Regions from separate parts of the Clostridium ljungdahlii DSM 13528 genome, predicted to be linked through region 2. Evidence: riboswitches for the same ligand, from Rfam matches in the RefSeq annotation. Region 2 holds a riboswitch; the other holds the start of a gene.
The links. A riboswitch is a leader RNA that binds a small molecule or an ion and turns the genes downstream of it on or off. The one in region 2 is predicted to bind cobalamin.
Positions count from the first base shown of each region.

Region 1 (23,544 bases), 1.0 Mb from region 2:
AGATTTTATTTTGCAAAGGTTTCTTTAAAAATATACCTAATAGTATAAAACACATTGAAATTAAAATCATAAACGTAAAATCCATAACTACAGTACTTATAAGAGGTCCTGCGATAGCTTCTCTGAATCCACTTACTGAATAGGTAAATGGAAATAAAGGCTGCATTATTCTAAAAATAAGTGAATCAAGCTGTATTGGATAGGTTGCTCCACTTCCTGCTATTTGAGTTATAAGCCAAACAATGGATATAGCCTTCCCCAAGTTACCAAACATAGAAACAAGGGTGTATGTTATTACAGTAAAAGTAAAAGATGAAACTAGAGCTACCATTATCATTAAAAATGTATTTACCATTTGGACATTTAGCAAAAGTTTATCCCCAATAGCAACTATAAATCCCTGTGCTAATGCAAAAACTATAAAGGTACTCATTTTACCAAGATACCTTTCTTTAAAGCTCAATCTTTCATCACCTTTAAATCTATCTGCATCTGTTTTAAAAATGGATACAAGAATAATAGATCCAATCCAGATTGAAAGTGTAGTATAAGCTGGAGCCATGGAAGATCCAAAGTTTGAAATAGTGTATATATTTTGTTCCTTCACATTAAATGGGCTTGATGCAAGGCTACCCATAAAATCAGGGTTATTTTGCAATATGGTGATTATCTGTATTATGTCATTATTAGTTACTAGTTTAAGTTTATCTGCTAAATTGTTAATAATATCCTTAAATTCCAATAATCTGTTGTTTAGTTTGCTGGATGAATTTGCTGTCAGCTCACTTCCGTTTATTAACGCATCTAAGGAATTATCTCCATGGGAAGTAAGATCTTGTATAGATTTTAAAACAGAAGAAGCTTTATCTGTGGACTCAACAAGTTCAGCCGCCGTGGAATTTAAGCTTTTTCTTACCTGCCCATTGTATGCATTGGTTTCATCTATTAATTGCTGATTTAAATTTGCAGTGTCATTTGTTATTGAATTAATCAAATCCCTATTTATTTCATTTGAACTTTCAAGTTGTTTTTGGATATCGTTTATTTTCTTTTTCTCTGTATTTAATGAATCCCTAGTATTTTTTAATGAATTTATAAGTTCTGATGTACTGTCATCGTTTTTAAAATTATTAAATTTTTCAAGAATGTTAATGGTTGAATTGATTTTATTATATAATATATCTATCTCATAATTGATTTTAGTTACAGTGGTATCTATATTTGAATACTTGGAATTTGAAACTACTGAATTAAAATTTAAGATCGAATTTTGAATCCTATATATATCAGTCTTTGAGGTATTTAAATTAAATGCAATGTTATCAAAGGTATTGTTCATGGAAGACTGAAGGGATAGCACAGATGAATTGTTTGTGTCATTACCATTTTCTAAAGTAGTTATTCTTGAATTTATCATAGGAATACCTGATTTAATTTGAGAAAGCGTTGAATTAAAATCATTTGAATCATCACTTATGCCTCCAAGAACATCTGTTATAACATCCATATTGTCACTTAATTTTATTATTGCATCCTTCAAATTTATAATGTTTTGTTTATCATTTTCTGCATTTTTACCAAAAATGTTCAAAGAAAAAAATATAGTTTGATTTACTGTATATATAAAATTTGATTTTATTTGTTCTGCTAGCGTGTTTCTTGCTGCATCAGTTATTTTAAGAGCTACAGGACTATTTTTTGTATTCACTTTATAAATGATCTCAGCTTTTTTAGGAGTATTTGATGTTATGCTTGTAATATTCCTTGAGAAATCTTCTGGAATCTTTATCATGGCATAGTATGTACCATCTATGATACCCATATCCGCGTTTCTAGCGTTTACAAATTTCCAGCCTATTTTATGGTTATCTTTTAATTTTTCTACGATTTCATTTCCTGTATTTAAATTTTTTCCGTTAAAGTTCGTACCCTTGTCCTCATTAACTATGGCTACAGGAATGCTGCTTGTATTTCCATAAGGATCCCAACATGCTTTTATATTGACCCATGCATAGAGAGATGGAAGTATGCATACACCTGCAACAATCAACATTGTCATTTTATTTTTAACAATACTTTTCATATCTCTTTTAAAAACTTGTATAATATTTCTTAGCATATATGAATCCTCCTAAAATAAATATCTAAAATAAATATATGGAAAATTATTCTCAATAATGAAATTATATAATATTTAAATATTAACTGACTAGTCAGTATTATTGAAACATTTTTTTTACTATATGTCAATAACTTATTTATTAATATTATTCTTTATTTATTAGTAAAATTGTGCAAGAATATATTTGAGGTGAAACTTGTTATGTTTTCGGAACTTAAGATAAATAAAGATAGGCTTGTATATATACAGCTAAAAGATTATATTAAAGATATGATACTTAAGGGTATGCTTAGAAGTGGAGAAAAACTTCCTTCCACAAGAGAGATGGCTTCAATGCTAAAAATAAGCAGAAATAGTGTAATGTATGCTTATGAATTTTTGCAAGATGAAGGATTTGTATACATGAAAAAAGGAAGGGGTACCTTTGTATCGGATGTAAAAGTAGATTTTCAGGAAAAGTGGAGTATAGATTGGGAAGACAAAATAAATCAATATGGCAAACTTTCCGAAAGATTAGATATAATAAAACATGAAGCAAAATGGGAAAAAGGAATGATATCCTTTAAAAGTATAGCTCCTGATGAAAAACTTTTTAATGTAGATGAATTTAAAAAAGCTTTTTTAAATCGTATGTCTATAGAAGGAGAAAAAGTGTTGAATTATGGGTATGCTAAAGGTTATAGGCCCCTTATTCAATATTTACTTAAATATATGGAAAGTAAAGGAGTTTGTACAAAGGAAAAGGATATACTTATAACAAATGGATTTACCGAAGGATTTGATTTAATATTATCTTGTCTTACGGAAAGAGGAGATAATATACTTTGTGAAAATCCAACTCATAATACTGCAATTAAAATTATGAAACTACATGGACTCAATATAACTGGAGTAAAAGTTGAAAAAGACGGAGTATGTTTAAAAGATCTTAGTGAAGAGCTGAAAAAAAATAAATTTAAGATATCATATTTTATTCCATCCTATCAAAATCCTACAGGTATTGTCATGCCTCCTGAAAATAGGGTGAAGTTATATAACATACTTAAAAGTTATAGTGTACCTATAATTGAAGATGGATTTAATGAAGAGCTTAGGTATTCAGGAACTCATGTATCACCTATAGCTGCTTTTAGCGGTAGTGGAAATAGTATTATATATATAGGAAGCTTTTCAAAGGTATTATTTCCTGGAATAAGGATAGGATGGATACTCGCGGATGAAGTACTTATAAACTATTTAGAGAGTTGCAAAAGGGCTAGGAATATTCACACTTCTTCTCTGGATCAGGCAATTTTTTATGATTACTTAAATCAAGGCAATTTTGAAAAGTACATAAAGAAAGCTCGAAGAGTATATAAGGAAAAATATGAATTCACCTTAAAGTGTGCAAGAGAGAATATACCTTGTGAAGAGATATTTGGTGAGGGGGGAATGCATATATTTATAAAGCTAAGGAATATAAGTTCCAGAAAGCTTTTAGAAAGATGCTGCAAGAGAGGAGTAATATTTACTCCTGGTGATGTATTTTATGTAAATGATGAGGGATATGATACTTTTAGGCTTGGATTTTCAAGAGTCAGTGAAGAAGATATAAAAAAAGGAATTATGATAATAGGCCAGGAGGCTAAAAAAATAGGAGGATGGACTTGATGAAAAGAATATCGGAAAAAACACTGTATAAAGGAAAGTGGATTCAATTACAGGAAATAACTTATACAGGAAAAAATAATGAGGAGTTAAAGTGGGAAAGAATAAAGAGAACCAATACTACAAATACAGTAGTAATAGTTGGCAAACTCGTACCATCTAATAAGTATATATTTATCAAACAATACAGAGCTGCTATAGATAAATACGTTATTGGATTTCCAGCAGGTCTTGTGGAAGGGGATAATATAGGCGAAAATGCACTACGAGAATTGGAGGAGGAAACTGGATATAAGGGAGAAGTAAAGTCAATGAGCCCTATGCTTTATTCAAATCCTGCACTTTTAACGGATAAGGTTACGTTAGCAAGGGTTGATATATATGAAGATTTAATGGAAAATCAAATTCCCATACAAAAGCTGGAGCCAGAGGAAGATATACAGGTAATTGCACTTCACAGAGAAGAACTTAAAGACTTTTTGATTAAAGAACAGGCAAGGGGAACTGCTATAGGAATGGGTGTATGGTATGTTTTTTATGGATTAAGCTAAGAATAATGTTTTTGTATTTAGTTGAATAATAACTGTTAGTATGATATATTTTTAACAAGGAAGCAGAAAAATTAAAAATTAGAATTGAGGGTGTAATTTATGGAGGATTGGCTTTTAAAAAAGGATGAATACGTTCCCAAAGAAGATAAAGACAAATTTATAGATAAAAGTATATTTTCTATATTACATCTATTATCTCTTATCAAAAGGAACAATAAAGTAAATAATAGCTTTATATATAATTTAAATCCTATGTTAAAACTTTCCTTTACTATTTTAAATATATTATTTTTATCGTTGTCTAAAAATTTTACTTATGTAATGCTTGTAGATGTTTATTTTCTACTAATTTTAAGTTTTTTGGATGTTCAAGATATAAAAAAAATACTGCTTTTAAGCATTTCTATTCCATTTTTTACATTTATAATGCTCATACCTTCCATACTTATGGGGAACATTAGAAATAGTGAAATGCTTTTACTAAAAGTAGCTGGTACTATAATTTCAATAAATGTTTTATCTTATACAACTAAATGGCATGATATAACTAAGGCGCTAAAGATGTTTTTTATACCAGACATATTTATTTTGGTATTTGACATAACTTTAAAATACATTTATATATTAGGTGAATTTTCTTTGGACATGTTTTATGCACTAAAGCTTAGATCTATAGGAAGAAATAGTAAAAAGTATTCTTCTATTTCAAAGATAATTGGCAGTTTATTTTTAAAATCAAAAGAAATGGGAGATGAAATGTATTGTGCTATGGAATGTAGGGGATTTACAGGAGAATATGTGTCTCACAAAAAATTTAAATTTAAGTTTTTTGATCTAATATATTTAATAGTTAATGTACTTATCATAACTATGTATTTTTACATATCTAGGGTGGGATTAAGATGATAAAAATTGAGAATGCTTTTTTTAAATATAAAAATAATGAAGTATTAAAAGATATAAATGTAACTATAGAACAAGGAGAATCCATAGCGCTTATAGGTGCAAATGGAAGTGGTAAATCTACCTTTTTAAAATTATTAAATGGAGTGGTATTTCCCACAAAGGGAAATTACTATTTTGATGATGTGAAAATATGTAAAAATGAATTGGAAAAAGGTAACTTCTCAAAGAAGTTCCATAAAAAAGTAGGATTTGTATTCCAAAACTCCGATGCACAACTTTTTTGCTCTAGTGTATACGAGGAAATTGCTTTTGGACCAAGGCAAATGGGAATGGATGAAGATGAAGTAAATAAAAGGGTAAATGACTGTCTAGAACTTTTAAATGTGAAGGATTTAGAAAACAGGGAGCCTTATAACATAAGTGGGGGAGAAAAAAAGAGAGTGGCTATAGCTGCTGTACTTGCATTAAATCCTGAAGTTTTGGTTTTAGATGAGCCTATGAGTGGAATAGACCCTAAGGGAAAGAAATTCTTAAATGATCTTTTTATCAAATTAAATAAAGCAGGAAAAACTATAATATGTTCAACACATGATTTTGAATATGTTAATGGACTTTTTAAACGAGTTCTTGTATTTTCTGAAGATCACCATATAATAAGGGATGACGCTTACAACAAAGTAATGGAGGATACTGAGTTTTTAGTGAAATATAATATCAAATAGTGTTATTAACTGTAAAACTTTAGAATTCCATGAAATTTTTATTTACTTTATGTAATATATTGGATATTTCAAGTTGACATAAAACTCTAATTATAATAAACTTAGAGTATAAATTAAATAGAAAATTCAGGTGCCTTTATAGGTGAAAAGGGAATACGGTTAAACTCCGTAGCAGCCCCCGCTACTGTATGTGATGATGAACTTTAGTTACCACTCGTAAAAGAGGAAGGTTAAAGTAAATATGAATCATAAGCCAGGAGACCTGCCTGATTGTTATTATATGCTTTCGGAGGGAGAGAAACTTTTAGTGTGGTTAACCTCAGCTTAAGCTGAGGTTTTTATGTTAAAGGCAGTTAGCTTTCTAAAGCTTACTGCCTTTTGGCTTTAATATAGATATGTGTGTATTAATTAAAATTAAACTTTTTATTATATTTAGGAAGTTTTGGGAGGAGTAATTGTTATGGCAAAAATTATGATTCAGGGAACTGGTTCTTCTGTAGGAAAAAGTATAATTGTTTCAGCCCTTTGTAGAATATTTAAACAAGATGGTTATTCAGTATGTCCTTTTAAATCTCAAAATATGTCATTGAACTCATATATAACATTAGATGGCAAAGAGATGGGACGGGCTCAGGTACTTCAGGCTTATGCAGCTGGATTGCAGCCGGAAGCATATATGAACCCTATATTGTTAAAACCAACTTCAGATAAGAAATGCCAAATAATAGTTAACGGAAAAGTGTATGGTAACAGCACTGCTATGCAATATCATAATATGAAGCTGGAATTTAGGGATATGCTTAAAGAACACTTTGAAAAGATGGAGAAGAAATTTGACATAATAGTAATGGAAGGAGCAGGAAGTCCTGCAGAAATAAATTTAAGAGATAGAGACATTGTAAATATGGGTATGGCAGAATCAGTAGATGCACCAGTACTTTTAGCAGGAGACATAGACAAAGGAGGAGTATTTGCATCCATTGCAGGAACAATGCTGCTTTTTACAGAAGAGGAGAAAAAAAGAGTAAAGGGTACTATAATAAATAAATTTAGAGGAGATAAAGATATACTGGAGCCGGGGCTTAAGATGCTTGAGGATATAGTAAAGGTACCTTGTCTTGGTGTCATACCTCATTTTAGATTGGCACTTGAGGATGAAGATGGAGCTGTAGAATTCAATAAAAGAGTTACAGCACCTATTGATATAGCCGTAATAAAGCTGCCTCATATATCTAATTTTACAGATTTAGATGCGCTTAAGAGCGAAGAAGACGTTTCCGTAAGATTTATAACATCTGTAGAAGAGTTTGGAAATCCAGATTTAGTCATTATTCCAGGAAGTAAAAATACTATAGAAGATCTACTTAAAATTAGACAGTGCGGCCTTGAGGATCGAATAAAAGAATATAGTAAAACTGGACTTGTCATAGGACTATGCGGTGGATATCAAATGCTTGGTAAAGTCATAGAAGATCCTTATGGAGTGGAGACAGATGTAGGAAAAGTAGAGGGTATAGGACTTTTAGACATAGAAACTATATTTGAAAAAGAAAAGGTTACAACTAGAGTAAATGCAAAAAGTAAAATTGACTTTCCAATAAAAAAGGATGGCGAATCTTTAACTAATAGAAAATTGGATGTATACGGATATGAAATACATATGGGAATATGCAAATATGGAAAAGATGCAAGACCATTGTTTAATATAACTGATAAAAATGGTGAAAAGGTTGACACAGAAGATGGTGCCATAAATATGTCAGGAAATGTAATTGGATCTTATATACATGGAGTTTTCGATGGAATTGATTTTAGAGAATTTATTGTAAATAAGATAAGAGAAAATAAAGGATTAGGTTATAAAAAATCTAAGACATATGAAAATCTTAGAGAAGGAGAATTGGATAAGTTAGCAAGCATAGTGCGAAAGAATTTAGATATAGATAAGATATACAATATTATGGGAATTAAAAGATAGTAATTAAATTTAGAAAAGAGGGGTTAAATTTGTCCAGTTCTTTTGTATTTATGAATTTAATAGATATTGTGATAGCAGTTGTAATTGATTGGATAATAGGAGATCCCTATTGGTTTCCCCATCCCGTTATATATATAGGAAAGCTTATATCTTATTTAGATAAAAAGGGAAGAAAGCTTTGCAAAAAAGAGGAGAGCTTAAAAGCATTTGGTGGATTAATTGTTTTCCTTGTTGCATTTGTTAGTTTTATTGTGCCTTTTGCAGTACTGCTGCTTTTAAGAAAAAATGTTATTTTATACAATATAGTAAATACATTTATTATTTGGACGACTATTTCTGCTAAATGCCTTGCTGTAGAGGCAAAGAAAGTATACTATGCCCTTAAAAAGGAAGATATTGAAGATGCAAGAACCAAGCTTTCTTATATAGTTGGAAGGGATACATCCTCTTTAAGCAGTCAGGAAATAATAAGGGCAGATGTGGAAACTGTGGCGGAAAATACTTCCGATGGAGTAATAGCACCACTTATATATGCAGCTATTTTTGGAGCACCACTTGCTATGCTCTATAAGGGAATAAATACTATGGATTCCATGCTTGGATATATGAATGAAAAGTATAGATACATAGGATTTTTTCCTGCAAAGGTAGATGACGTATTTAATTTTATACCTTCTAGAATTACAGGGGTACTTATGTGTATATCCGCTTTTGTAGTAAAAGGAAATCCTTTTAAGTCTTTTAAAATAATGATAAGGGACAGGAAAAACCACAAGAGTCCTAATTGTGCTTATCCTGAGGCAGCAGCAGCTGGAGCTATGAGAATACAGCTTGGTGGCACAAATGTTTATTTTGGTCAAGTAGTTTATAAACCTACTATAGGGGATAGACTTATGGAACTAAGTTTTAAACACATAGGACAGTGCATAATAATTATGTATTTTACCGAAATACTTTTTATGATTTTATGTGGAATAGTTATAATTGGATTACCCAGAGCGTAATTTAGAAAATCAATGATATAGGATGTGTTATTATGGAACATGGTGGAGATATATATACAGAGGGACTTTTAAAGGGAAGAAAGCTTTTGGATTTCAGTTCGAATATAAATCCACTAGGAGTACCTTTAAGTTTCAAAGAAAATATAGAAAAAGCATTAAAAGATGTAGAAAAGTATCCTGATGTGGAGTATAGACAACTTAAAAATTCAATAAAAGAGTATATAAATTTTTCATTAAATTACTTTTATCCGATGACTACCTGCTCTAATACTCCCACTTCTTCAAGTGGGAGCAAAGAGCAGCTACGTCCCTGGATAACGATTTCTAAGTATCAGGTGAAGTCAAAAACTCCATCTGATGCCAAGAACTCTGTTTACATTGAAGAAGAAAAAATATCAAGCAGCATGGAAGATACGAACATTGTATTAGGTAATGGAGCTGCAGAGATAATAGATCTTGTAATCAGCTGTTTTAAAAGCATCTGTATTGTAGTACCTTCTTTTATAGAATATGAAAAAAATGCAGCAGAATGGAACTGCCAAATAATACATTCACATTTGAAAGAGAATATGGAGTATGATTATAAAGATATCGGACAAAAAATAACAAAGTCAGAAGCATTAATTATTGGTAATCCAAATAACCCAAATGGCGGTGTAATAGATAAAGATAAGTTTAAAGAAATACTTGATTACTGCGAGGAAAATCATAAAACAATAATTATAGATGAAGCTTTTGTGGAGTTTACAGGAAAAAGAGGATGTTCTTTTTTAAGGGAATCGCAGAAATATAAATGTGTATTTTTAATCAGAGCTCTTACTAAATTTTTTGCACTGCCGGGAATAAGAATGGGATATGGTCTTTGTAAAAATGAAAATTTAATAAAAAGTATAAAATCCAAACAAAATCCATGGAACATAAACTCTTTTGCAGAAACAGCAGCTGAGAGTGTACTTAAAGATAAGAAATACATAGAAGAGTCCATTTGTTGGATAGAAAAAGAAAGAAAATTTATGTTAGATGAGTTAAAAGAGATACCTTTGTTTGAAAAAGTGTATGATAGCTACAGCAATTTTGTATTATGTAAAATGAAATATGAAGATTGTCAGAAGCTATATGGTAGATGTTTAAAAGAAGATGTTCTCATAAGAAGATGCAATAATTTTAAGGAACTTGATAGTAAATTTATAAGATTAGCGGTAAAAGATAGGTGGAGAAATGAAAGAATACTACAGGTGTTAAAAAAAATAAGTAAAGATGTAACTACTTAAGTTTTAAGGGGAGAAGAAGAGATGAAGGTAAACAACTTAGAAAATAATAATATGCTTTTGTCGCTGCTATCTCCTAAAATAAAAGTGATTATATTAGGGGGAGGACATGCAGCTTACATTAAATCAAAAACCTTTTCAAAAAAAGGATGCCAGGTTTATATATTGTCTAAAAAGTTTATGGATGATTTTGAAAATATAGGGAGCCTCCCTAATGTAAATATAATTAATGCAGAGTATGAAAAGAAGTATATAGAAGACAAGCACCTTGTAGTAATAGCTACAGATGATGTGAAAGTAAACTACAGCATAGCAGAGGATTGCAGAAAGCTATGTAAAATATATATAGATGCAACTAAGCCTGAAAATGGAAATTGCATTACACCCTGCCAGAGAAATACTAAAAATGTTTCAATTGGGATAAATACAAAAGGAGTATCACCTGTAACTTCTGTATTTATTGCAAATAAGCTGGTAGATTATATAAAAGACTATGATGAATTTGTAGAATTTACTTCTCATATAAGAAACAGCATTTGCAGTATAGATGATAAGAAAAAAATTATGAAGTTTATATGTACAGATGACTTTTACTTTTTTTATAAAAAGGGAAAGGCCCTAGATGTAATAAATATGTTTTTTACAACAGCAAATTTAAGGATAACACAGGATGGTGATAACATTTGAATTTTAAAATTGCAACTAGAAAGAGCAAATTAGCCCAGACTCAAACTGAAATAGTAATGGATATACTACAAAAAGATTATAATGCAAAGTGTGAAAAAGTGCTTATAGAAACAATGGGAGACAAGAGACTTGACATAGCCCTAAATAAAATAGGTGGAAAAGGTCTTTTCTTAAAGGAAATTGAGCTGGCACTTCTTAAAGATGAAGCAGATGCAGCAGTTCACAGTATGAAAGATGTACCTTTTGATGTGCCGGAAGATTTTGAAATAGCTGCTATTATGCAGAGAGAAGATGTAAGGGATGCCTTTGTATCTAAAGATAAAGTACCTTTTGATGAACTTCCTAAAGGAGCTAAAATTGGGACAAGCAGCAATAGAAGGGCAGAGCAGTTAAAGATATTAAGGCCGGATATAGAAATAGCTCCTATAAGGGGAAATATACAGACTAGAATAAGTAAAATAGAAAGCCAAAATTTAGATGGCATAGTTTTGGCAGCTGCAGGAATTAAAAGGTCTCACTTAGAGGAACTAGTTACTGAGTATTTTAAGGTGGAAGATATGGTACCTGCAATTGGACAAGGAGCTCTTGGTATAGAAACAAAAAAAGACAGTAAAAATAAGAGCTTTTTCAGTAAATTAGACGATGAAAATACAAGAATTTGTGTAGAAGCTGAAAGAAGCTTTATGAGGACATTAAATGGAGATTGTCATTCCACCATAGGTGCCTATGCAAAAATAGATAAAGATACTATAAATATCATGGGAATGTTCATGGTAGGAAATAAACTTATAAAAAAAGATGTAACAGGGAACAAGGAAGATTATATGGTTTTAGGTGAAAAACTTGCAAAAATGATATTGAAAGCTTAAGGAGGATACTATGGGAAAAGTTTATCTTATTGGTGCAGGACCTGGAGATGAGGAACTTATAACTTTAAAGGCAGTGAGAAAATTAAGTGAATGTACTGCAGTTATGTATGACAGGTTGGCAGGCCCTGGAATTTTAAAATATGTAAATGAGGACTGTGAAATATATTACTGTGGTAAGGAACCAGGATGCCATTATAAAAATCAAGATGAAATAAATAACATGTTAGTTGAACTTGCTAAAAAGGGACATGTAGTAGGAAGAATTAAAGGCGGAGATCCCTATGTATTTGGAAGAGGAGGAGAAGAAGCGCTGGCTCTTTTAAAAGAAAATATAGAGTTTGAGGTCATACCGGGAATAACTTCTCCAATATCAGCCTTAAATTATGCAGGAATACCTGTAACTCATAGAAAGGTAGCTCGAAGCTTTCATATCTTTACAGGAAAGACTGCTGAAAAGCTGGATATAAATTGGGAAGCTGCAGCTAAAATAGGAGGAACACTGATTTTCCTAATGGGATTTAGAAACTTGGAAGTAATATGCAGCAAGCTTAAGGAAAATGGCATGGATGAAAATACTCCTTGTGCCGTAGTTATGAGGGGAACTACTTCAAAGCAGAAAAAAGTTGTAGGAAAAATAAAAGACATAAAAGAAAAAGCTGAAGAGGCAGGACTAACTTCTCCCTGCATAATAGTTATAGGAGATGTTATAAAATTCAATGAGCAGCTTGATTGGTATGAGAAAAAGCCTCTCTTTGGAAAAAATGTATGTATCACAAGGTCAAAGGCTCAGTCACGTGAAATGAGAGAAAAACTTCTTGATTTAGGAGCTCAGGTTACTGAGATACATTCCATAGAAATAAAATATACTTCAGAAAATATCAAAGAATATTTAGATAAATTGCTGGAGTATGATTATATTATTTTCACCAGCGTAAATGGGGTGAACAGCTTTTTTGAACGACTTCTAACCGAAAATTATGATATTAGAAATATAAAAGGAAAATTTGCAGCTATAGGCCCTGCCACAGAAAGAGCTATAAAAAGTAAGGGAATTATACCTGAAATAGTAGCAGAAAAGTTTGTAGCTGAAAGTCTCCACGATAAAATGAAAGGTTTCATAAAAAAAGGAGACAAGGTATTTATTCCAAGATCTAAAAATGCAAGACCTTATTTGGCAGAAGCCTTGAGAGAAGAAGGCTGCATAGTAGATGAATGTTATACTTATGAGACAGTAGCTGGAAGCTTAACTGATAAAAATTGTTTCAATGACGTAGATACAGTTATTTTTACAAGTCCAACTACAGTTAGAAACATGATAGAACTTGTAGGGCTTTCTGCTATAAAGGAAAAACAGGTAATTTCTATAGGACCTATAACAGGTAAAGAGCTGAAAAAGCATGATATAGATTATGAAATGTCTGAAGAATATACTACAGACGGAGTTATAAAACAACTATTAGAAGGGAAGTAAAAAATATGTTTAGAAGACACAGAAGACTTAGAAAGAATCCAATTATAAGAGATATGGTTAGGGAAACTGTACTCAATCCAAGCGATTTTATTTACCCATTATTTGTGGTAGAAGGAGAAAATATTAAAGAAGAAATATCTTCACTGGACAATAATTACCACTATTCTATTGACAGTCTTCCTGAAGTTGTAAAAGAAATTAAGGATGCAGGAGTAAAAAGTGTAATTTTATTTGGAATTCCAGATCATAAAGATGAGGTGGCAACTTCAGCTTTTGAGGAAAATGGAATAATTCAAAAGGCAGTTAGAAAACTAAAAGAATTAGACCCAGAACTTTATATAATTACAGACGTATGCATGTGTGAGTATACAAGCCACGGCCACTGTGGAATACTCAATGGACATGAAGTAGACAATGATGAAACACTTAAATATATAGCTAAAATAGCACTTTCTCATGCACAAGCTGGAGCAGATATGGTAGCACCATCGGATATGATGGATGGAAGAGTTGAGGCTATTAGAAATATATTAGATGAAAATGGATTTAAAAACGTAGCCATAATGGCTTACAGTGCCAAATACTGTTCTGCATTTTATGGACCTTTTAGAGATGCAGCGGATTCAGCACCTAAATTTGGTGACAGAAAGGGTTATCAGATGGATCCAGCCAATGTAAGAGAAGCTATGCTGGAAATAGAAGATGATATAAAAGAAGGGGCAGACATAATAATGGTAAAACCAGCTCTTCCTTATCTAGATGTAGTGAGACTTGCCAGAGATAAATTTGACTTGCCGGTAGCTGCTTATAATGTAAGTGGAGAATTTGCCATGGTTAAGGCAGCAGCTAAAGCTGGTCTTATAGATGAAAAAGCTATAGTAAAGGAAATGTTAACTTGTATAAAGAGGGCAGGAGCAGGAATGATAATTACTTATTATGCTCTTGACATATGCAGATGGATTAAAGAAGATTTTAAGTAAAAAATGAAATAGGGTGATGGGTATTGAAAAGTATTATTGTATCATCAAACAGCAGTGGAGGTGGAAAGACTACAGTAACTATTGGACTTATGAAAGCACTTATGAAAAAAGGCTATAAAGTTCAAGGTTATAAAGTGGGACCGGATTATATAGATCCCGCATTTCACAGAAGCATAACTGGAACTAGTTCTAGAAATTTGGATTTATACCTTATGGGAGAAGAGGGAGTAAAGGCCTCTTTCAGTAGAGGAAAAGGAGAACTAGGAATAATTGAAGGTGTTATGGGATTATATGACGGCAAGGGAATAGACAGCAAGTATTCTACAGCTAATATAGCTGAGGTACTGGACCTGCCTGTGGTACTTGTTATGAGTCCTAAGTCTCAAAGTACTACTTTATGTGCTGAAATAAATGGAATAGTGAACTTTGAAAATTTAAATATAGCAGGAGTGATATTTAATAATATAGGAGATAGCTACTACAAACTTTTGAAAGCTGCTGTAGAAAAAAATTGCAATATAAAAGTATTTGGATACATTCCAAAGGATGAAAGGCTTTCACTTAAAAGCAGACATTTAGGACTTGTCCAAAGCAGTGAAGTAGGTGACTTAAACGAAAAAATAGACCTATGCAGTGAACTTATTTTAAAAAATGTGGATGTTGAAATGCTGCTTAGATGCTTTAAGGAAAACAAGAACTTTAAGGATGACTACCATATTGAAAATAGGAAGATAAGGACAGCGGTAGCTTACGATAAAGCCTTCAGCTTTTACTATAAGGAAAATATAGAATTTTTAGAGGAACTAGGTGAAACTATATTTTTTAGTCCCCTTGAAGATAAAAAATTACCTTCTAATATAGACTTTTTGTACATAGGAGGCGGATATCCTGAAGTTTTTATAGAGGAGCTTAGCAGCAATATATCTATGATGGAAAGTATAAAAACAGAATTAAAATCAGGACTTAGATGCTATGCTGAATGCGGAGGACTTATGTATCTGACAGAAGGCATGGAAAATGTAGATAAAAGTGCTGTCTTTGACACAGTTGGATTTTTTAAAGGAAAGGCTCACATGACTTCGAGATTACAAAACTTTGGATATGCCAAGATAGAAGTAGCTAAGGAAAATAACATTTTACCTTTAGGACTTAAAGTGAATTGTCATGAATTTCATAAATCCTATATAGATTCAGAAGAAGAAAAAATTTATAACGTGACTAAAGATACTTACGATGGAAAAATAAAAAAGTGGAACTGCGGGTACGTTAAGAACAATACTTTAGGAGCTTATGCTCACATTCATTTCTTTGGAAACTTAGATATGTTACAAAAAATTTCAGGGGCATCAAAAAAATAAAAAAATGCGTTACTATTTTTGTGCTTTTAGTGTCTTATATAGTAAAGGGTCAATTTAATAATTTTAAAAGTAAATTGAGGGGTATGTATTATGAGTTTACTTGAAGAAACTTTAAAGTGTATAGAGGGAAAAGATGAAGAGGCTGTAAAAGAGGCATGGGAAAGATTGGACAGCTTGACAAAACCTATAGGAAGCCTTGGAAAACTTGAAGAAATAGCTGCCAAAATGGCAGGAATTACAGGAAAAATACATAATAAAATACATAAAAAAAATATAGTTATTATGTGTTCTGATAATGGAGTAGTAGAAGAAGGTGTAAGTAACTGTCCTAAAGATCTTACAGTAACAGTTACTAAAAATTTTGCAAGAGGCATAACAGGAGTTTGTGTGCTTTCAGATTTTGCTAAGTCGGATATAACTGTAGTAGATGTAGGAGTGGATTATGACTTTAAAGAGCCTGGAATAATAAATAAAAAAGTGGCTTACGGCACTAAAAATATGGCTAAAGGACCTGCTATGACTAGAGAAGAATGCATAAAGGCCATTGAAGCGGGTATAGAGTCAGTAGATGATCTTGTAAAAAAAGGATATGACCTTTTTGGAACAGGCGAAATGGGTGTAGGTAATACTGCCACTAGTTCTGCAATTTTAAGTGCAATTACAGGTTTACCAGTAGACCTTACAGTTGGAAAAGGTTCTGGAATTACAGATGAACAACTTAAAAGTAAAAAGAAAGCTGTACAAGCTGCTATTGATGTAAATAAACCAGATCCAAAAGATATTATTGATGTATTGTCAAAAGTAGGTGGATTTGATATAGCAGGAATGTGTGGGTGTTTTTTAGGAGCAGCTAAAAATAGGGTACCTATTGTAATTGATGGATTTATATCTTCAGCAGCTGCCTTATGTGCTTTTAAATTAAATAAAAAGGTAGGAGATTATTTATTTCCTTCTCATCTTTCTGCAGAACCAGCTATAAGCTATGTAATGAGGGAACTGGGATTAAAGCCTATGTTAAATTTAGATATGAGACTTGGAGAAGGTTCAGGATGTCCTTTAGAATTTTCAGTAATAGAGGCTGCACTTTATACTATGGACAATATGGCAACTTTTGAAGAAGCAGATGTAAAAAATTCAGATAAATTTATAGATATAAGGGAAAAGTAGTTTTTAACTTCATATAAGGAAATGGAGAATAGATTATTATGGATTATATAAAATCACCTATGGGAATAGAGAAAAGAAGTTTTGAAATAATAGGAGAAGAAATGGGAGAATGTAATTTTCCTGAAAGAGAACTTTCTATAGTAAAGAGGGTAATACATACTACAGGAGATTTTCAATATAAAGATATACTATATATAAGAGAAGGAGCTGTAGACAGTGCCCTGGAACTTTTAAAAAAAGGGGTGACCATATATACAGATACAAATATGGCTGCAGCAGGAATAAATAAAAAGGCTCTTGCAAAGCTCAACTGTAAAGTAGAATGTTTTGTAAGTAGAAGTGAAATAGCAGATATAGCTAAAGAAAAAGAAATAACTCGTTCTATGGCAGCTGTAGAAAAAGCTGTAGAAGAAGGAGTGGAGTTTTTTGTATTTGGAAATGCCCCTACAGCACTTTATAAATTAAAGGAGCTTACTTTAGCCGGAAAGGCAAAGCCTAAATTTATAGTAGGAGCACCAGTAGGATTTGTAGGAGCTGCAGATTCTAAAGAGGAAATAGAAAAACTTGATGTACCTATGATAACTATAAGGGGAAGAAAAGGCGGCAGCAACATAGCAGCTGCTATAGTAAATGCACTTATGTATATGATAACTAGATAATTTAGCACTTTTGGGTGGTGATATTGTGCTTGACATGTATGTAAATTGTGATGGAAAAAGACTTAGATGTGGATATACTACAGGTTCTTGTGCAACAGCAGCTGCAAAGGCAGCTTGCAATATGCTGTATTTTAAAACTGACTTAAAAGAAGTAAAAATAGACACTCCAAAGGGTATTGAACTTGTGATACCTATTGAAAAAGTAAGGCATGGAAAAGATTTTGTAGAATGCTGTGTTTTAAAAGATGGTGGAGACGACATAGACATAACAAATGGCATAGAGATATGGGCAAGAGCAAAGAAAATATCTAAAGAATATAGATTAAAAGGCGGCATAGGTGTTGGAATAGTTAAAGGTGAAGGACTATATGTGAAAAAAGGTGAAGCTGCTATAAACCCTGTGCCTAGAAAGATGATTGAAAAAGAAGTAAAAGAAGTACTTCCTGAAAACTCAGGTGTAGAAATAACTATATTTGTACCTGAAGGTGAAAAAATAGCAAAAAAGACATTTAACCCAAGGCTCAATATAGTAGGAGGAATTTCTATACTTGGAACAAGTGGAATTGTAATGCCAATGTCTGAGGAAGCACTTAAGCAGTCTGTGGAACTTGAGATAAATCAAAAGATAGCTAAAGGGTGCAAAGATCTTATACTTCTCTTTGGAAACATGGGAGAAAATATGGCAGCTAGTTTGAGGCTGGATAAAAACAAGATGGTTATAATGTCTAACTATGTTGGCTTTGCACTGGGATGCTGCATGAACAAAAATATAAAGAAAGTACTTGTAATTGGACATATAGGTAAGATGAGTAAAATTGCTTCAGGATGTTTTAACACCCACAGCAGGGTATCAGATGTAAGACTTGAGACAATGGCACTGGAACTTGCTTTAATGGGAGAAGACTTGCAACTTGTAAAAAAAGTGTATAATGAAAAAACTACAGAAGGAGCTGTAGAACTTCTAGGAGATGGATATGACAAGCTTTATGAAAATATAGGTATTAAGGTAAAAAATAGAATAGAACAGTACACCTATAATTCAATCGAAGCAGATGTTATAATGTATTCAATGAAAAGAGGAGTGCTCTACAGCAGTCTTTCTAAGTAAAATTTTAATAGTAGGTGTGGTTATGAATACAAAGGTTTTTATAGTAGGCATAGGACCTGGAAATAAAGATTACATACTTCCAAAGGCTGCAGTTGTAATGAAACGTTCGCAGGCTATATTGGGTTTTGAAAGAGCAGTAGATAGTTTGGACTTTATAGAAGGCAATAAGATAAAGGTAAGAAAGTTAACGGATATACTTGATATTTTGCAATCTGGAAAATATGAAAGCGTATCTGTTACAGCTTCTGGAGATCCACTTTACTATGGTATAACGGAGTATTTAAAAAAGAATTATGATGGTGACATAGAAGTTATTCCAGGTATAAGCTCTTTTCAATATATGATGGCAAAAGTAAAACTTAGCTGGCAGGGATCTTTTTTAGGAAGTCTCCACGGCAGAGAGGAAGATTTTTTAGGCATAGTAAAGGAAAATCGTATTTCTATATGGTTTACGGATAAAAAACATTCACCAGATTATCTGTGCAGCATTCTAGAAGAAAATGCTGTAGATGCAGTAGTGCATGTAGGAGAAAATCTTTCTTACGAGGATGAGAAAATCACTTCAGGAAGTGCTGCAGAGCTAAAAGATAAAGACTTTGGAGGTCTTTGTGTAGTTGTAATTCAAAATAAAACTCTATAAAAGTGGGAGAAATTTTTATGAGATATATAAAAGATGATGAATTTATAAGAGGAAACTGTCCCATGACAAAAGAGGAAATTAGAATACTTAGCATTGCAAAACTTGGAATTGAGCCAGATTTTAGAGTGCTGGATGTAGGTGCTGGAACAGGTTCTGTAAGTGTACAGATGGCTAAGATATGCTCTAAGGGACAGGTAGTTGCGGTTGAAAAAAATGAAGAAGCACTTTCTGTAATTGAAAAAAATATAGATAAATTCAATGTAAACAATTTAACAGTTGTAAAAGGAGAAGCACTTGAGGTAGAGGAAAGCATAGAACCTTATTTTGATGCTGTATTTATAGGCGGCAGCGGAGGAAATATAGAGGAAATAGTAAAAAGATATGGTGCAAAGCTAAAAGGACATGGGAAAATGGTGCTTAATTTTATAACTTTAAATAATTTGTATAAAGCCCTTGATACTCTAAAAAGTATGAAATGTGAAGTAGAATGTATACAAGTATCAATAAATAAGACCAGGGCGAACAGTTATATGATGACTTCTAATAACAGTATATTTATAGTAAGTGCAATTCGTAATTTATAATTTGTTAAAGAACAAATAACAGATAATGATGATTTTCCTCCTAACGTCAGAAAACATTGAAATTATAGATTTGATGAGGTACGAAGGAAGTCATAATTATTTGAACTTTGATATTTGGACTTTAAACTTTATATTAAGCAGTGAGGATGTGAAAACTTATGGAAAAAGATACCTTAAAGATGGGTACTCTCTATGGTATAGGAGTTGGGCCTGGAGATGAAGAATTACTGACGCTAAAAGCTGTAAATGTAATAAAGAAATGTGAGGTAATAGTTGCACCTTCAGCAAAAGATGGAGATAGAAGCATAGCTTTTGATACAGCTAAAAATTTTGTAGATGAAAATAAAGAAGTTATAATAAAACACTTTCCAATGGGTGGAAAAGAGCAGGAAGGAAAGATATTTGAAGCTTTTAAGACTATAGAGGAAAGATTAAATGAGGGTAAAAATGTGGCATTTTTGACTATAGGTGACCCTTTTGTATACAGTACCTATATATATCTTTTAGATCACATTAAAAACAAGGGGTATAAAACAGAAACTGTACCTGGAATAACATCGTTTTGTGCTGCTGCAAGTTTAGCAGGACAGAGTATTGTTATAGGAGATGAAAGGGTTTTGATTCTTCCTGCATCTCAGGTAGATAAGATAACAGATGAGAAGTTTGTAGTAATAATGAAAGTATATAGAAAAGAAGAAAATGTATTAAATGTATTAGAAGAAAAAGGATTCAAGTACATATGTGTAAAGAGAGCTTATAGAGAAGGACAGGAAGTACTTAAAAATAGAGAAGATATACTAAAAAGCAGAGATTATATGTCTCTTATAATAGCCCAAAGAGATTAAAGGAGGAAGAACATGACAAATAAAGTTTACTTTATAGGAGCAGGACCAGGAAATGCTGATTTAATAACAGTTAAGGGAAGAGATATACTAAAAACTGCAGATGTGGTTATATATGCAGGTTCACTCGTAAGCAAAGATCATTTAGAATACTGTAGGGTTGGAGTAAAAGTATACAATTCTGCTTCCATGACCTTAAATGAAGTTATCGATGTTATAAAAAAGTATCATGGAGAAGGAAAGAAAATAGTTAGACTGCATACAGGAGATCCAACCATATATGGGGCTATAAGAGAACAGATGGATGAACTAGACAAGCTTGGAATAGATTATGAAGTTGTTCCAGGAGTAAGTTCTTTTACGGCTGCAGCAGCTGCTATAAACAGAGAATTTACCCTTCCAAGTATAAGCCAAACTATAATTCTCACAAGAGTAGAGGGAAGAACTCCCGTACCAGAGAAAGAAAATTTGGAAAGATTAGCTTCTGTAGGAGCTTCTATGGCACTGTTTTTGTCTGTAAGTATGATAGACAAGGTAGTGGAAAAATTAAAGAAAGGCTATGGAAGAAATGTGCCTATAGCAGTTATTCAAAAAGCTACCTGGGAAGATGAAAAGTGTGTTATAGGAACTTTAGATGATATCGTAGAAAAAGTAAAGAAGGAAAATATAACAAAAACAGCGCAGATACTTGTAGGAGATTTTATCAATTGCAAATATGATAAGAGCCTTTTGTACGATGAAAATTTTACACATATGTTCAGAAAGGCAAAAAATGAAAATAGCGGTAATTAGCGTTACAACTGCAGGAGATAAAATAAGTGATAAGATAAAAAAGCATTTTCCTGTAGATCTTTATTCTAAAAATAATATGGAAGGTTTTAAACTTAAGGATGCAGCGGAAACTGCCATGTCAAATTACAAGGCAGTTGTATTTATAAGTTCTACAGGTATAGCTGTAAGAGCCATAGCAAGCTTTATAAAATCAAAAGATAAGGATCCTGCAGTAGTTGTCATAGATAGTTCCTGTAAATTTGTAATTAGCCTTTTAAGCGGCCATTTAGGTGGAGCAAATGAGCTTACATGCCAATTGGCAAGTATCCTCAAAGCTGTTCCTGTAATAACTACAGCTACAGATAATATTGGGGTAAAGGCACCGGATGTCTTTGCAAAAGAAAATGGATTCATTATAAATGATTTAAAAGATGCTAAATACATAGCTGCCCTTTTGGTGGAAGGCAAAAAAGTAGGATTTATAGATGAAGATAAATTGCTGGATGTTCCTAAAGGTTACAGCATCAATTTAGATAATATACAAGGACTTTTGTGTGTTACAAATAAGTGTAAAGCCTTTGGTGATGAGAATTTTAAAAATATAAAAACACTAAAACTCATAAGAAAGAATGTTGTGCTGGGAGTTGGCTGCAGGAAAAATTTTGATTCGAAGCAGATGATAGAAACAGTTAAAAAGCTGCTTTTAGATTACAATATAGATGAGAGAGCTGTAAGGTATATTTCTACTGTAGAAATAAAGGCAAAGGAAGAAGCCATATTAAAACTTGCAGAATATTTCAAATGTGATTTAAAAATCTATTCTATAGAAGATATAAGAAGAGTACATCACAACTATAAAGGCAGTGACTTTGTTGAAAAAACAATAGGCGTAAGGGCAGTGTGTGAGCCTTGCACAGAACTTACGGGAGCATCTTTAATTACAGATAAAATAAAGGCAAATGGAATGACCTTGTGTATAGGTGAAGTACATAAAAACAAATGTTGATTTAAAAATTGTGAATTGTGCACTGTGAATTGTGCATTAAATAAAGGATGTGTGTAAAATGGGTAAACTTTATGTAGTAGGAATTGGACCAGGTGGATATGAAAATATGACTTTACGTGCTGTAAAGGTAATAGAAAATAGTGAAATAATTGTAGGATATACTAATTATATAGAGATGATAAAAGACCTAATTAAAAATAAAGAGGTAATCTCAACAGGCATGAGAGCTGAAGTGGAAAGATGCAAAAAAGCACTTGAACTTTCAAAAGACCACGTAGTTTCCATAGTGAGTACAGGTGACCCAGGAATATATGGTATGGCAGGGCTCATCTTGGAAATGAGAAAAGATGAAGACGTAGAAGTGATTCCAGGACTTACAGCTTCCTCTGCAGCAGCTTCTATAGTTGGAGCACCTCTTATGCACGATAACTGTAACATAAGTTTAAGTGACCTTATGACTCCTTATGAGCTTATAAAAAAGAGAATTGAACTTGCAGCTTCTGGAGATTTTGTAATATCACTTTATAATCCTAAAAGTAAGGGTAGACCACACTATTTAAAAGAATGTATTGATATTGTGAAAAAATACAGGAAAGGCAATACACCTGTAGCTGTAGTTAAAAATGCACTTAGAGAAGGTCAGGAGCATAAGCTTTTTACACTTGATTCTTTTGATGACAGCGTAGTTGACATGATGTCCGTAGTTATAATAGGAAACAGTAACAGTTATATAAAAGATGGGATATTTATAACTCCACGTGGTTACAAAATTCCAGAATAGAATAAAAAACTATTCTTAAAAGAGGTGATAAGATTTGATGGAAGCAAAAAGAGGAATACTTGTGGTAAGTTTTGGTACAAGCATATTGGGAACACTTAAAAACTGTATTGAAGATACGGAAGATGAAATTAAAAATGAATTTAAGGAATATGCAGTTAGAAGAGCTTTTACCTCCGGAATAATAATCAAGAAATTAAAAAATCAAAAGAAAATTTATATAGATACGGTGCCTGAAGCCCTGGATAAAATGAGAGATGAAGGCTTTAGAGAAGTTTATGTTCAGCCTCTACATATAATGCCAGGAGATGAATATGACAAGGTAGTTCGCTGTATAGATGAATATCAAGGGTCCTTTAGTAAACTGGTTCTAGGCCGCCCTGTACTTTATAGACAAAGTGATTATGTAATAGCTGCCAGGGCATT
Region 1 is NC_014328.1:3,486,470-3,510,013, reverse strand. It holds gene CLJU_RS15805 (YhgE/Pip domain-containing protein) at 1-2,119, opposite strand, end outside; gene pdxR (MocR-like pyridoxine biosynthesis transcription factor PdxR) at 2,324-3,772, shown strand; gene CLJU_RS15795 (NUDIX domain-containing protein) at 3,772-4,320, shown strand; gene CLJU_RS15790 (energy-coupling factor transporter transmembrane component T) at 4,420-5,226, shown strand; gene CLJU_RS15785 (energy-coupling factor ABC transporter ATP-binding protein) at 5,223-5,948, shown strand; cobalamin riboswitch at 6,060-6,232, shown strand; gene CLJU_RS15780 (cobyric acid synthase) at 6,409-7,926, shown strand; gene cbiB (adenosylcobinamide-phosphate synthase CbiB) at 7,977-8,930, shown strand; gene CLJU_RS15770 (pyridoxal phosphate-dependent aminotransferase) at 8,963-10,201, shown strand; gene CLJU_RS15765 (NAD(P)-dependent oxidoreductase) at 10,223-10,885, shown strand; gene hemC (hydroxymethylbilane synthase) at 10,882-11,754, shown strand; gene cobA (uroporphyrinogen-III C-methyltransferase) at 11,765-13,225, shown strand; gene hemB (porphobilinogen synthase) at 13,231-14,205, shown strand; gene CLJU_RS15745 (cobyrinic acid a,c-diamide synthase CobB) at 14,229-15,563, shown strand; gene cobT (nicotinate-nucleotide--dimethylbenzimidazole phosphoribosyltransferase) at 15,654-16,730, shown strand; gene CLJU_RS15735 (precorrin-8X methylmutase) at 16,769-17,389, shown strand; gene cbiD (cobalt-precorrin-5B (C(1))-methyltransferase CbiD) at 17,415-18,497, shown strand; gene cbiE (precorrin-6y C5,15-methyltransferase (decarboxylating) subunit CbiE) at 18,520-19,137, shown strand; gene cbiT (precorrin-6Y C5,15-methyltransferase (decarboxylating) subunit CbiT) at 19,155-19,721, shown strand; gene CLJU_RS15715 (cobalt-factor II C(20)-methyltransferase) at 19,901-20,566, shown strand; gene cobM (precorrin-4 C(11)-methyltransferase) at 20,579-21,355, shown strand; gene cbiG (cobalt-precorrin 5A hydrolase) at 21,336-22,340, shown strand; gene cobJ (precorrin-3B C(17)-methyltransferase) at 22,399-23,121, shown strand; gene CLJU_RS15695 (sirohydrochlorin cobaltochelatase) at 23,159-23,544, shown strand, end outside.
Region 1: another riboswitch for cobalamin. It lies ahead of CLJU_RS15780 (cobyric acid synthase); the one in region 2 lies ahead of CLJU_RS11045 (hypothetical protein).

Region 2 (9,146 bases):
GATATATTCAAGCAAGAATATCAGAATGTAGTTCTGTGGGAGGAATTTTTTCACCTCAATTTATAAGTATTTTTCTAAATTTAATTGATACGGTGATGGCGTTAGGTACTATGTTTGTTATAAATTATAAATTATCTATAATAATTTTGTTTTTAACTCCAGTTTTTTTCATTACTTCTAAAAAATCTGCAAGTGGATTTATGAAAAATACACAAAAGATGATGGAATCTAGTGCAATTTTAAATGGAGATACTTTTGAAATAATCAATGGAATTGAAGATATAAAAGTGCTTAATGGTAAAAACAGCAGTCTTTTAAAGTTTAAAAATAAACTTGATGAACTTACAAAGGATAGTACAAAACAAAGCAAGGCTATATTATTATTTACGGAAAATATAACACTTATTAATGATTTTGGTACACTTCTAATACTATTAATTGCAGGAATAATGATTTTAAAAGGACAATTTACCATAGGATTATATACTTCTTTTTCATTATATATAGCTAAAGTTTTTAGCAGTACTCAAGCTTTAGCAACTATAGGGACTATAATAAAACCAGTATGTTTAAGTATTGAAAGAATATATCAGCTTCTTGATATGCAAGGTGAAAACAGTGGGAAGCATGAATATTTAAATAGGAAAATTGAATCTATAGAGTTAAATAATGTAGATTTTAAATATAATACCTCTGAAGAATATGTTTTAAAAAATTTGAGTTTTAAAATAAGTAAAGGGAAAAAAATTCTTATTAAGGGTGAAAATGGATCTGGAAAATCTACTCTTATAAAACTCTTAATAGGACTATATACTCCTACAAGTGGTAAAATATTTTATAATAGATTAGATCTTGAAAGGATTAATAATAAAAGCTTAAGAAATAGGATAGGAATTGTATCACAAAATATATTTTTATTTAGGGGAACAGTATTGGAGAATATATTATATGGGCAGACAAATAGAAACCGTGAGCATGTAGAAAAACTTATTGATCAATTTATGCTAACTGAATATATTCATAGATTACCTAGAGGATTGGATACCGAAATAAGTCAAAATACAGCAGGCGTTTCAGGGGGACAGGCTCAGGTTATAGCTTTTATAAGAGCAATGCTTTCCAATAAGGATGTAATTATCCTAGATGAACCTATATCTAATGTTGATGCCGAAACAAGAGAAATAATGTTGAGAATTTTGAAAAGTAGAAAAACTAGTTCAATATTAATAATAATTTCTCATATTACTAAAGGAATAGATTTTATAGATAAAATTATTGAAATATAAAAATTAAACTTTATATTCTTTATAAATTTTATTGACTGTGAGTGTTTAAGTTAGGTGGTTATAAAAAGTATGGCAATTGAAGAGATTAATAATAAATATGCAATTCAACTTATAGAAATATTAAATACTGATAATGTATTACAAGAAAAATTAGGTTCCAGAAAGTGTATAATATCAAAGGATGAATTTATCAAACATAATAATGAATGGTCTGAAAACACAAACTCAGAAATATTTGCTATCGTTTTGAATAATAATGCAATTGGTATGATATCGTTAAGTTATCAGAGTGTAGAAGAGAAAAAAGCAAAAATTGGTTATTGGATTGGGAGTAGGTACTGGGGAAAAGGATATGCAAGCAAAGCTTTTTCGCAAATATTAGAATATGCTAAAAGGAAAGAAATAAAATATTTAAGTGCTAAAATTGTAAAAGATAATCTGGCTTCTAGAAAAATTTGGGCAAAGTATGGAGCAAAAATGGAATTAATAAGAGATAAGATGTACGTGTCTATAGTATTATAGAAATTTATACTATTGTTGGTTATAATTTGTATGACAAAGCAGCGGGAAATATAATAAGCAATTATAAAGTCAGAAAAATAGGACTTTTATATTTTACTGAAAATTATGGAGAATGATAACTATTTTTAAAATATATATTAAATATGAAATTATATGTTACTCAAAGGAGACAAAAAAGTTGTGAATTTAGGAAAAGAATTTTTATGCAAAAGAGAGTTATATTTGAAGGACAAGGGTTATAAGATACTTCCTAACCAAATAAAATTCCATAAGAATAATATTGTATTTTATCATTATACCCACAGTAAATTTCTTCATATGATATTTTCTAAAAATAGTGGATTATATGCTCGAAGGCAAGTAAGTTGTCCTAATATACCTGAAGAATTTAATGACTGTTATTTAATTGAGGGATTTCTTGATCCATTGCCTAAATGGTTAACAGAGGATTATTATTTTGGAAATTTAGGATTTGAAATGGTACGGCGGTATATTGGGAATGTTTTGTTAAGAGTAGAATTGCCAATGAATTTTAGTGGCTTATATATAGCAGATTATGCCCATATTCTTGATTGTAAACATACTAATCTTCGAGGAACAAGTCCTTTAGATTTAGGATATGATATATCCAATGGACATGAAGCAACGCAAGCATATGTTAATTCCTATATACCTGTAAAAAAATATGAGGGGAAGCATATGGCACCAGTAATACAAATAATTCGTAAGGAAAAAGGAATTGCTGTACCAAATAAATACTTGTCAGTTTGTAAGTTACAGCCGATATTAAGCGAGATTGATTTATAGAAGTTAATCCGTAAGGTGGTTTTCTAAAAATCTTGATAAACTATATGGTGTAAATATAGAAAATCCTAAAATACATATAGATAAACTAGAGAAGGGCACTCCTAGAGTTTAAACTGCCATACCTGCTATTGTGAGTCTTTCCAGGCTTGAAACATTCGTTCCACACGGCCCTTGACTTTTGGAACGCTGTTGGTTTTAATCTCAATGCCTATGCATATTTAGAATATAATCAACTTTGGTATACTAAGACATTATCATCTTTCGTTCAGAAATATCTTTATATTAATGAAAATAATGTTGACTTTTCAAAATTTTTGCTCTAAACTTAACATAAAGGTAATAAAAATTTAATATTTTTACTATTAGGTGCTGTCAAATTGATAGTTAAAAGGGAAAGTGTAAAAAACACTGCAGCCCACCGTTACTGTATGGAGGATGAAACCCTAGTTATGTCACTGGATTTTTATATCTGGGAAGACAGGGAAGTAAGATGAATCTGAGCCAGGAAACCTGCCTGATATGTGGGTGATTCTTTCGGAGGGGAAGATAATGCTATGTTTATTCAAAAAGTAAACGGTTATATTAACATAAGAGAACAGAGATGTTTTTAGTTATTAACCATTATTGTAAGTTATGTTATATATAGAGACCTTCGAAGGGAGAGGGTCTCTTTTTATTTTTGTAGGAATTTATCTGATTACAAGAACTCTGTTTATGGACAATCAAGTAAGTCATCAGATTTGTTCTTATTTTAGAATAACCCCTTCGTCATCAATGAAAGAACTAAATGTAGGGGATTAGACAGGCGAGTACAAAAGGAAGGTGATTAGATAGGGCGAAGTGTAAAAATAAGTTGAGTAAAAAAATATGAAAGGTAAGGGTGAATTCTATGGATGAAAATGTAAAATTAGAAGAAGAAAAGGAATTATATTCAAATAGATTAGAGCTTTCTGGAAGTGTATATGATTTTCAGTTAGATTTTATGAAGGTGTATAAAAAAGATGTAAAAGATAGTGTGAAGATATTTATGAGCCCGCAGCAGGCAAAAAGTGTTTGTATGATGCTTACGAAATCAGTAGAAAAGTATGAGGATACTTTTGGAGAAATTAATATAAATCCCAAAACTAACGCTGAGTTAAATAAGTAATAGACATTTTAACAGTATTTAGGACAAACTTTAGCATTAAAATTTATCTGATGTCAAGAACTCTGTTTATAGAAAATTGTGTTGTATTATTGAAATTTACAATAATTTAATAAAGTTTTTATAAATTATTGACAAATAAGTGGAGTTGGTGTATTGTAAAGGTAATGACAATTGTAAAATAAATGATAATTTTGAATAGGTTTCTTTTTTAGGAATTAATAGGGAAAGTGGTGAAAAACCACTGCAGCCCCCGCTGCTGTAAGGAAGATGAAATTCACAAAATGCCACTGAAGATATAATCTTTGGGAAGGTGTGAAAAGTAAGATGATGCCAAGCCAGTAGACCTGCCTGTTACAAACATATATGGTTCTTTCGGTGGGAAAGGTAAGTATTCAATGCCAGTAACATCTGTTTACATTAAATATTTATAAATTCATGTCGTATACTGGAGACCTTCGAAAGAAAGAGGGTCTCTTTTTATCTTTTATTTACACAAATATATATTTATTTACGTTAATCTAATCTCACCTGAATTACCACCTGGTTTATTTTTCATAAAGGTTAAAAATATGATTGTCATTATATTTAACTTTCCAGGAGGTGATTGATATAAAAGTGTAAAAGTTTTATCATTGTCTTTTAAATTTGGACAAGCAACAATTAAAAAATTAAAAATTTGGAGGAGTGTATAAAATGATTAGAAGATTAAAAAACAAATTATTTGCGACACTATGCATAACAACATTAACTTTGGGAGCTGTAGCTGCGCCGTCTGCTTTTAATAGTGTAAAAGCTGATGCTGCTCCAACAAAAACTGTCTATGTGGATGTTGAGAAAAATGTTTTAGGACAAGCACCTATTTTACAGCCAAAAGCAGTTACACTCAGTGATACGAATACCATTGCTGATGCTACAAAACAGGCTGTAGGTGATGGAAATGTAAACATAGTTTCGAGCAAATATGGCAAGTATGTAACAGGTTTTAAAGATACTACAGATAATCAAGCTGCATTTGAAGATTATTCATTTACGAGCAAGCTTAAAAATTTAACTAAAGGTATTGTCTTCAGAACAGATATACCAAAGCAGCCTATTGTTACCGATGCAAATTATTTAAGTGAAAAAGAATGTGATGGAATTTCAGGCTGGATGTTTACAGTTAATAATGTAGATCATGTTAACTCAACTTATTATGATGGAAGTACAACATTAGATAATGTACCGGATGGTGCTACAATACGTTGGGAATTTTCAGCAGCAGCAGGATGTGATTTAGGATTAGCAGGATATTTACCAGATGGAACAATTTCTGACAAAGGAACTTACAATTGGAGTTATACACAAACTCCTGCATTCTTTAGTGGAAGAGCAGATAAAACAGATCTTATAGCAAAAATGGCAAATCATGCGAATAAAACAGATACAGCTTATACTAATGCATTAACTCAATTGGAGACATTACAAGCTACACAAGGCGCTGTTAATACTGCAGCTGGTGCTTTATAAAAGCGGATTTTCCCTATTGATTAAGTAAATGTTTTAGATTGATACCGGGCTAAGATGTATTTTTAACCCGGTATTTCTTATATAGTTTTATAAAAATTAGAGAGGAGAACAAAGTGAAAAAATTATGGAAAAAGATTAGCCTTGTTATGATGCTTATGTTTACTTTAATGACATTTGCACCTTATACTGCTAGAGCAGGTGCATCACCAACGGCGTCAACGCCATCTTTAAACCAGGGCTCAGATGGAAATTACACTGTAAGTTCAGTAGATGACCTAAACAAACTCAGGGGAGATATCGATAAGGGCATAGACTATTTAGGCAAAAAAGTTGTTTTGACACAGGATATTGATATAAGTAAATCAAATGTTCCTTTAAAATCTCTTACCTCTCACAATAAAAGTTTTGATGGTACTTTTGATGGAAAGTTTCATACTATAAGTGGTTATACGGATGCAGCTTCAGGCTTGTTTGGAATTGTATGGAAAGATGGAATTGTGGAGAATGTTAAAGTTGATGCTAATGTAGACATAAAAGATAGAAGTAAAATAATTTTAGATGACAACGATGATGTATTTTATGGAGTAATTGCAAATGAATGTTGTGGTACAATTACCCACTGCTGCAGCACAGGAAGTATTGAAGTTGATGCTGGCAGATTTTCAACTTTAGCAGGAATAGTTGGTAATAGTGCATGTTCTGATGATAACTGGAATCTAATAAATGGATATACAGATAACTGCTGTAGTAATGTTACTTTTGATACTAAGTCTTCATTTTTACCAAATATTGCAGGAATTTGTGTTACACCTGGCTCAGAAATCAAAAATTGCTATTTTTATGGTAAATTCCTGGAAAATGAAAAAAAAGTATCTCGTCAACCAATCGATACAAGTAGCGAAACTGATGTAACTACCTGTGCATATGATAGTGATATACTGGGATTTTCAAGTACTTCTTTTATGGGAAAACCTGTGGGATATACCACTGCACAAATGAAAGATAAAGACAGCTACACCAAGCTTGGATTTGATTTTGATAAGACCTGGAAGATAGATTCTTCTGTAAATGATGGCTATCCATATCTAAATCCGGATAGTTCAACTAAGATAGCAGCAAAGGTAGTAGTAGATGTGCAGGCAACAGCTAAAGACAGAATCTTTGTACCTGGAACTGAACCTTTTAAGACTACAGATGACTGCCTTAAAGCAGAAGCAACTTTTAAAGTGATTCCAGAATCTGATAAAGATAAAGATTTAATAAGCAAGTATAATGTTAGTGCTACTTGTGATGGAGGTGTATTTTTTAATGCACCAACTATAGGAAATGTACCCCTAACAATTGATTCAAGCAAGATTAAGATAAACTATGATCAAAATGAAGATTACCAGTTTCTACTTGGTAAAGTACTTCCCTCAACTGCAAAACTTCTTGACAATAGTGCGGCAGCACCTACACAGGATGAAGAAAAGCAGCAGGTTGAAGATGCAAAGGAAGTAGAAAATATAATTTACAGCAAATTTGGTGTTGGACAGGAAAAAGCTGTGCCTGTATTTCAGTGGGAGGGAGATAAAGCTGATGCTCCTGGAAAGGAAGGTACTATTTTACTAAATGATGATGATTGGGATGTATTTTCATCAGCCCGATCTGGATACACAGGTATAAGAAGTGGTTACTATGACGATTGGTTTAAGGGCATACAGGATGAACTCCAGAGGATGAAAAATGCAAAAATTGGAGATCAAGATGTAAAAATGACAGAATGGGAAAAACTGGTTCTGGCAATTACATCTATAGGATATGACCCCAGGGATATAAAAGCTTATAATTTAATAGATATAATTTCAAATAAAAATTATTTAAATTCATCAGTTCAGATGTTTGCAGGAACATATGCAGATTATGCATTAACTTCTTATAATTATATTGATCATGTGCTAAATGATGGAAATCATATTGACAGAAATTATATGGAAGAGAGTACACATGATGGTGCTAAGAATGTTTACAAAGAAACAGGTGCTGATGGGTCTCAAGTAGCAGCAAATGCTTCACCTGATATGTGGACTATGATGTTACAAGAAATTGCAGCGTATTATAATGCAAATGCAAAAGAAGGAGACAAGTATTACGATGTAAAACAGGCCATGGATCATGTATTTGATCAATTTTCAAATTCTCAGGCTTATACTGGTTCTTTCTGGGGTGGTCATACAAGTGATGGCGATATTGATTTAAATAACCCGTGGACCAATGCCCAGGTATATATGACACTTGGAATGGCACATGCCAATGTTTTTGACAAGAAATTTATAAAAGATGGCAATACCATATTTAATGCTATACTTGAAGGATTTGATGGCAAAAATAAAACTACCCAATATGACAATTTAAAATATGATCCAGTGCAGATATGCAGGGGCATAGATTCTCTTGTAAGGGATTATGAAGGTAGAAACTCAATATTTGACTGTACAGATGTGAAGAATTCTACAGTGCCTGTAAATAACGACATAGCAGCACTGGATGTAGATAAGCTTACTTCAGCCGATAAAGACAAGGTTGATGCAGTAGAGAAATTGTATGATGCCTTAAGTGATGCACAAAAATCATCCATGAAGCAGGAAACAGTGGACAAGTTAACTGCAGCAGAGAAAAAGGTATCACCATCACAAACGGTAAATGTAACGGGAGTGACATTAGACAAGACGAGTGCAAGTGTGACAGAAGGAGATGCACTGCAGCTTACAGCAGCTGTAGCACCGGATAATGCAGCGAATAAAAAGGTAGACTGGTCAAGCAGTGATAAAACTATAGCATCAGTAGATGAGAACGGGAAGGTAACAGCAGTAAAGTCAGGAACAGCAGTAATAACGGCAGTGTCTGAAGATAATAAAGATGCAAAGGCACAGTGCATAGTTACAGTAACAAACACATCAAAACCAATACAGATAACTAACCTTACAATGGATAGTTCGTTTAAATTAGGTGAGGATGCAAAAGTATCTGTAAAGGCAGAAAATAATTCCGGTAAAGACCAGGATGAATCACTTATAGTAGCACTATATGATGAGGGCGGTAAATTCATCAACTATGTATGCGGAAAGCAGACAATAAAAAATGGAGATTCATCTATTTTAACAGGTATTATGAAACTTCCAGAAGAGGGAATATATAAATTGAAGGCATTTATATGGGACAGCCTTGAAAATATGAATCCACTTTCAGATATTATAGACATACCTGTCCAGTCAAATAAATAAAAAACTTTTAAGATGGGTTTTGCTGGAGATATTGGCAAAACCCATAAATTAAAGATATGAGTTGTTTGATTTTATTAAATTAATGAGCTATTTACAAATAAATAAAATGCTATTATTGGATATAGGAATTTTCAATATGAAAGGAGGGATAAAATTGAAACGTAGATCCATTAAAATAATATTAATATGTATTATTATCATGGTAGGATATATTGGAGTTGATATTTTTACTCATTCCACAATTGAAAGAGCTATAAGAACAGATTTGTTTTTTAGAGGGTATTTTATTAAAGCATTTGAAACAGATGTTTGTAAAAGACCAATTCCTGACCAACAATATGGGACTTTATATTTTTGTAAAAATCCAAGCATTGGTTTAGATTCATATAGTGTTGCTAAGAAACATAAGTATTCAAAAAAGATTGACTATTGGTATATTTATGCTGGGGGCGGTGGATAAATGAAGAAAATAAACTTTATATTCTGTATAAACTTTATTATAAGTTGTAATAAGGAGGAGAAGAATGAAACTTTCGAGAAAAGGTATTGTAATTTTATCTTCTTTTATAATAATTATTGGGGGATTTATTATAAGTCACATAACCCCTTCGATGT
Region 2 is NC_014328.1:2,459,379-2,468,524, reverse strand. It holds gene CLJU_RS11065 (ABC transporter ATP-binding protein) at 1-1,286, shown strand, start outside; gene CLJU_RS11060 (GNAT family N-acetyltransferase) at 1,356-1,808, shown strand; gene CLJU_RS11055 (hypothetical protein) at 1,989-2,615, shown strand; cobalamin riboswitch at 2,963-3,147, shown strand; gene CLJU_RS11050 (DUF3467 domain-containing protein) at 3,505-3,762, shown strand; cobalamin riboswitch at 3,943-4,128, shown strand; gene CLJU_RS11045 (hypothetical protein) at 4,456-5,268, shown strand; gene CLJU_RS21335 (Ig-like domain-containing protein) at 5,382-8,531, shown strand; gene CLJU_RS11035 (hypothetical protein) at 8,686-8,991, shown strand; gene CLJU_RS11030 (hypothetical protein) at 9,056-9,146, shown strand, end outside.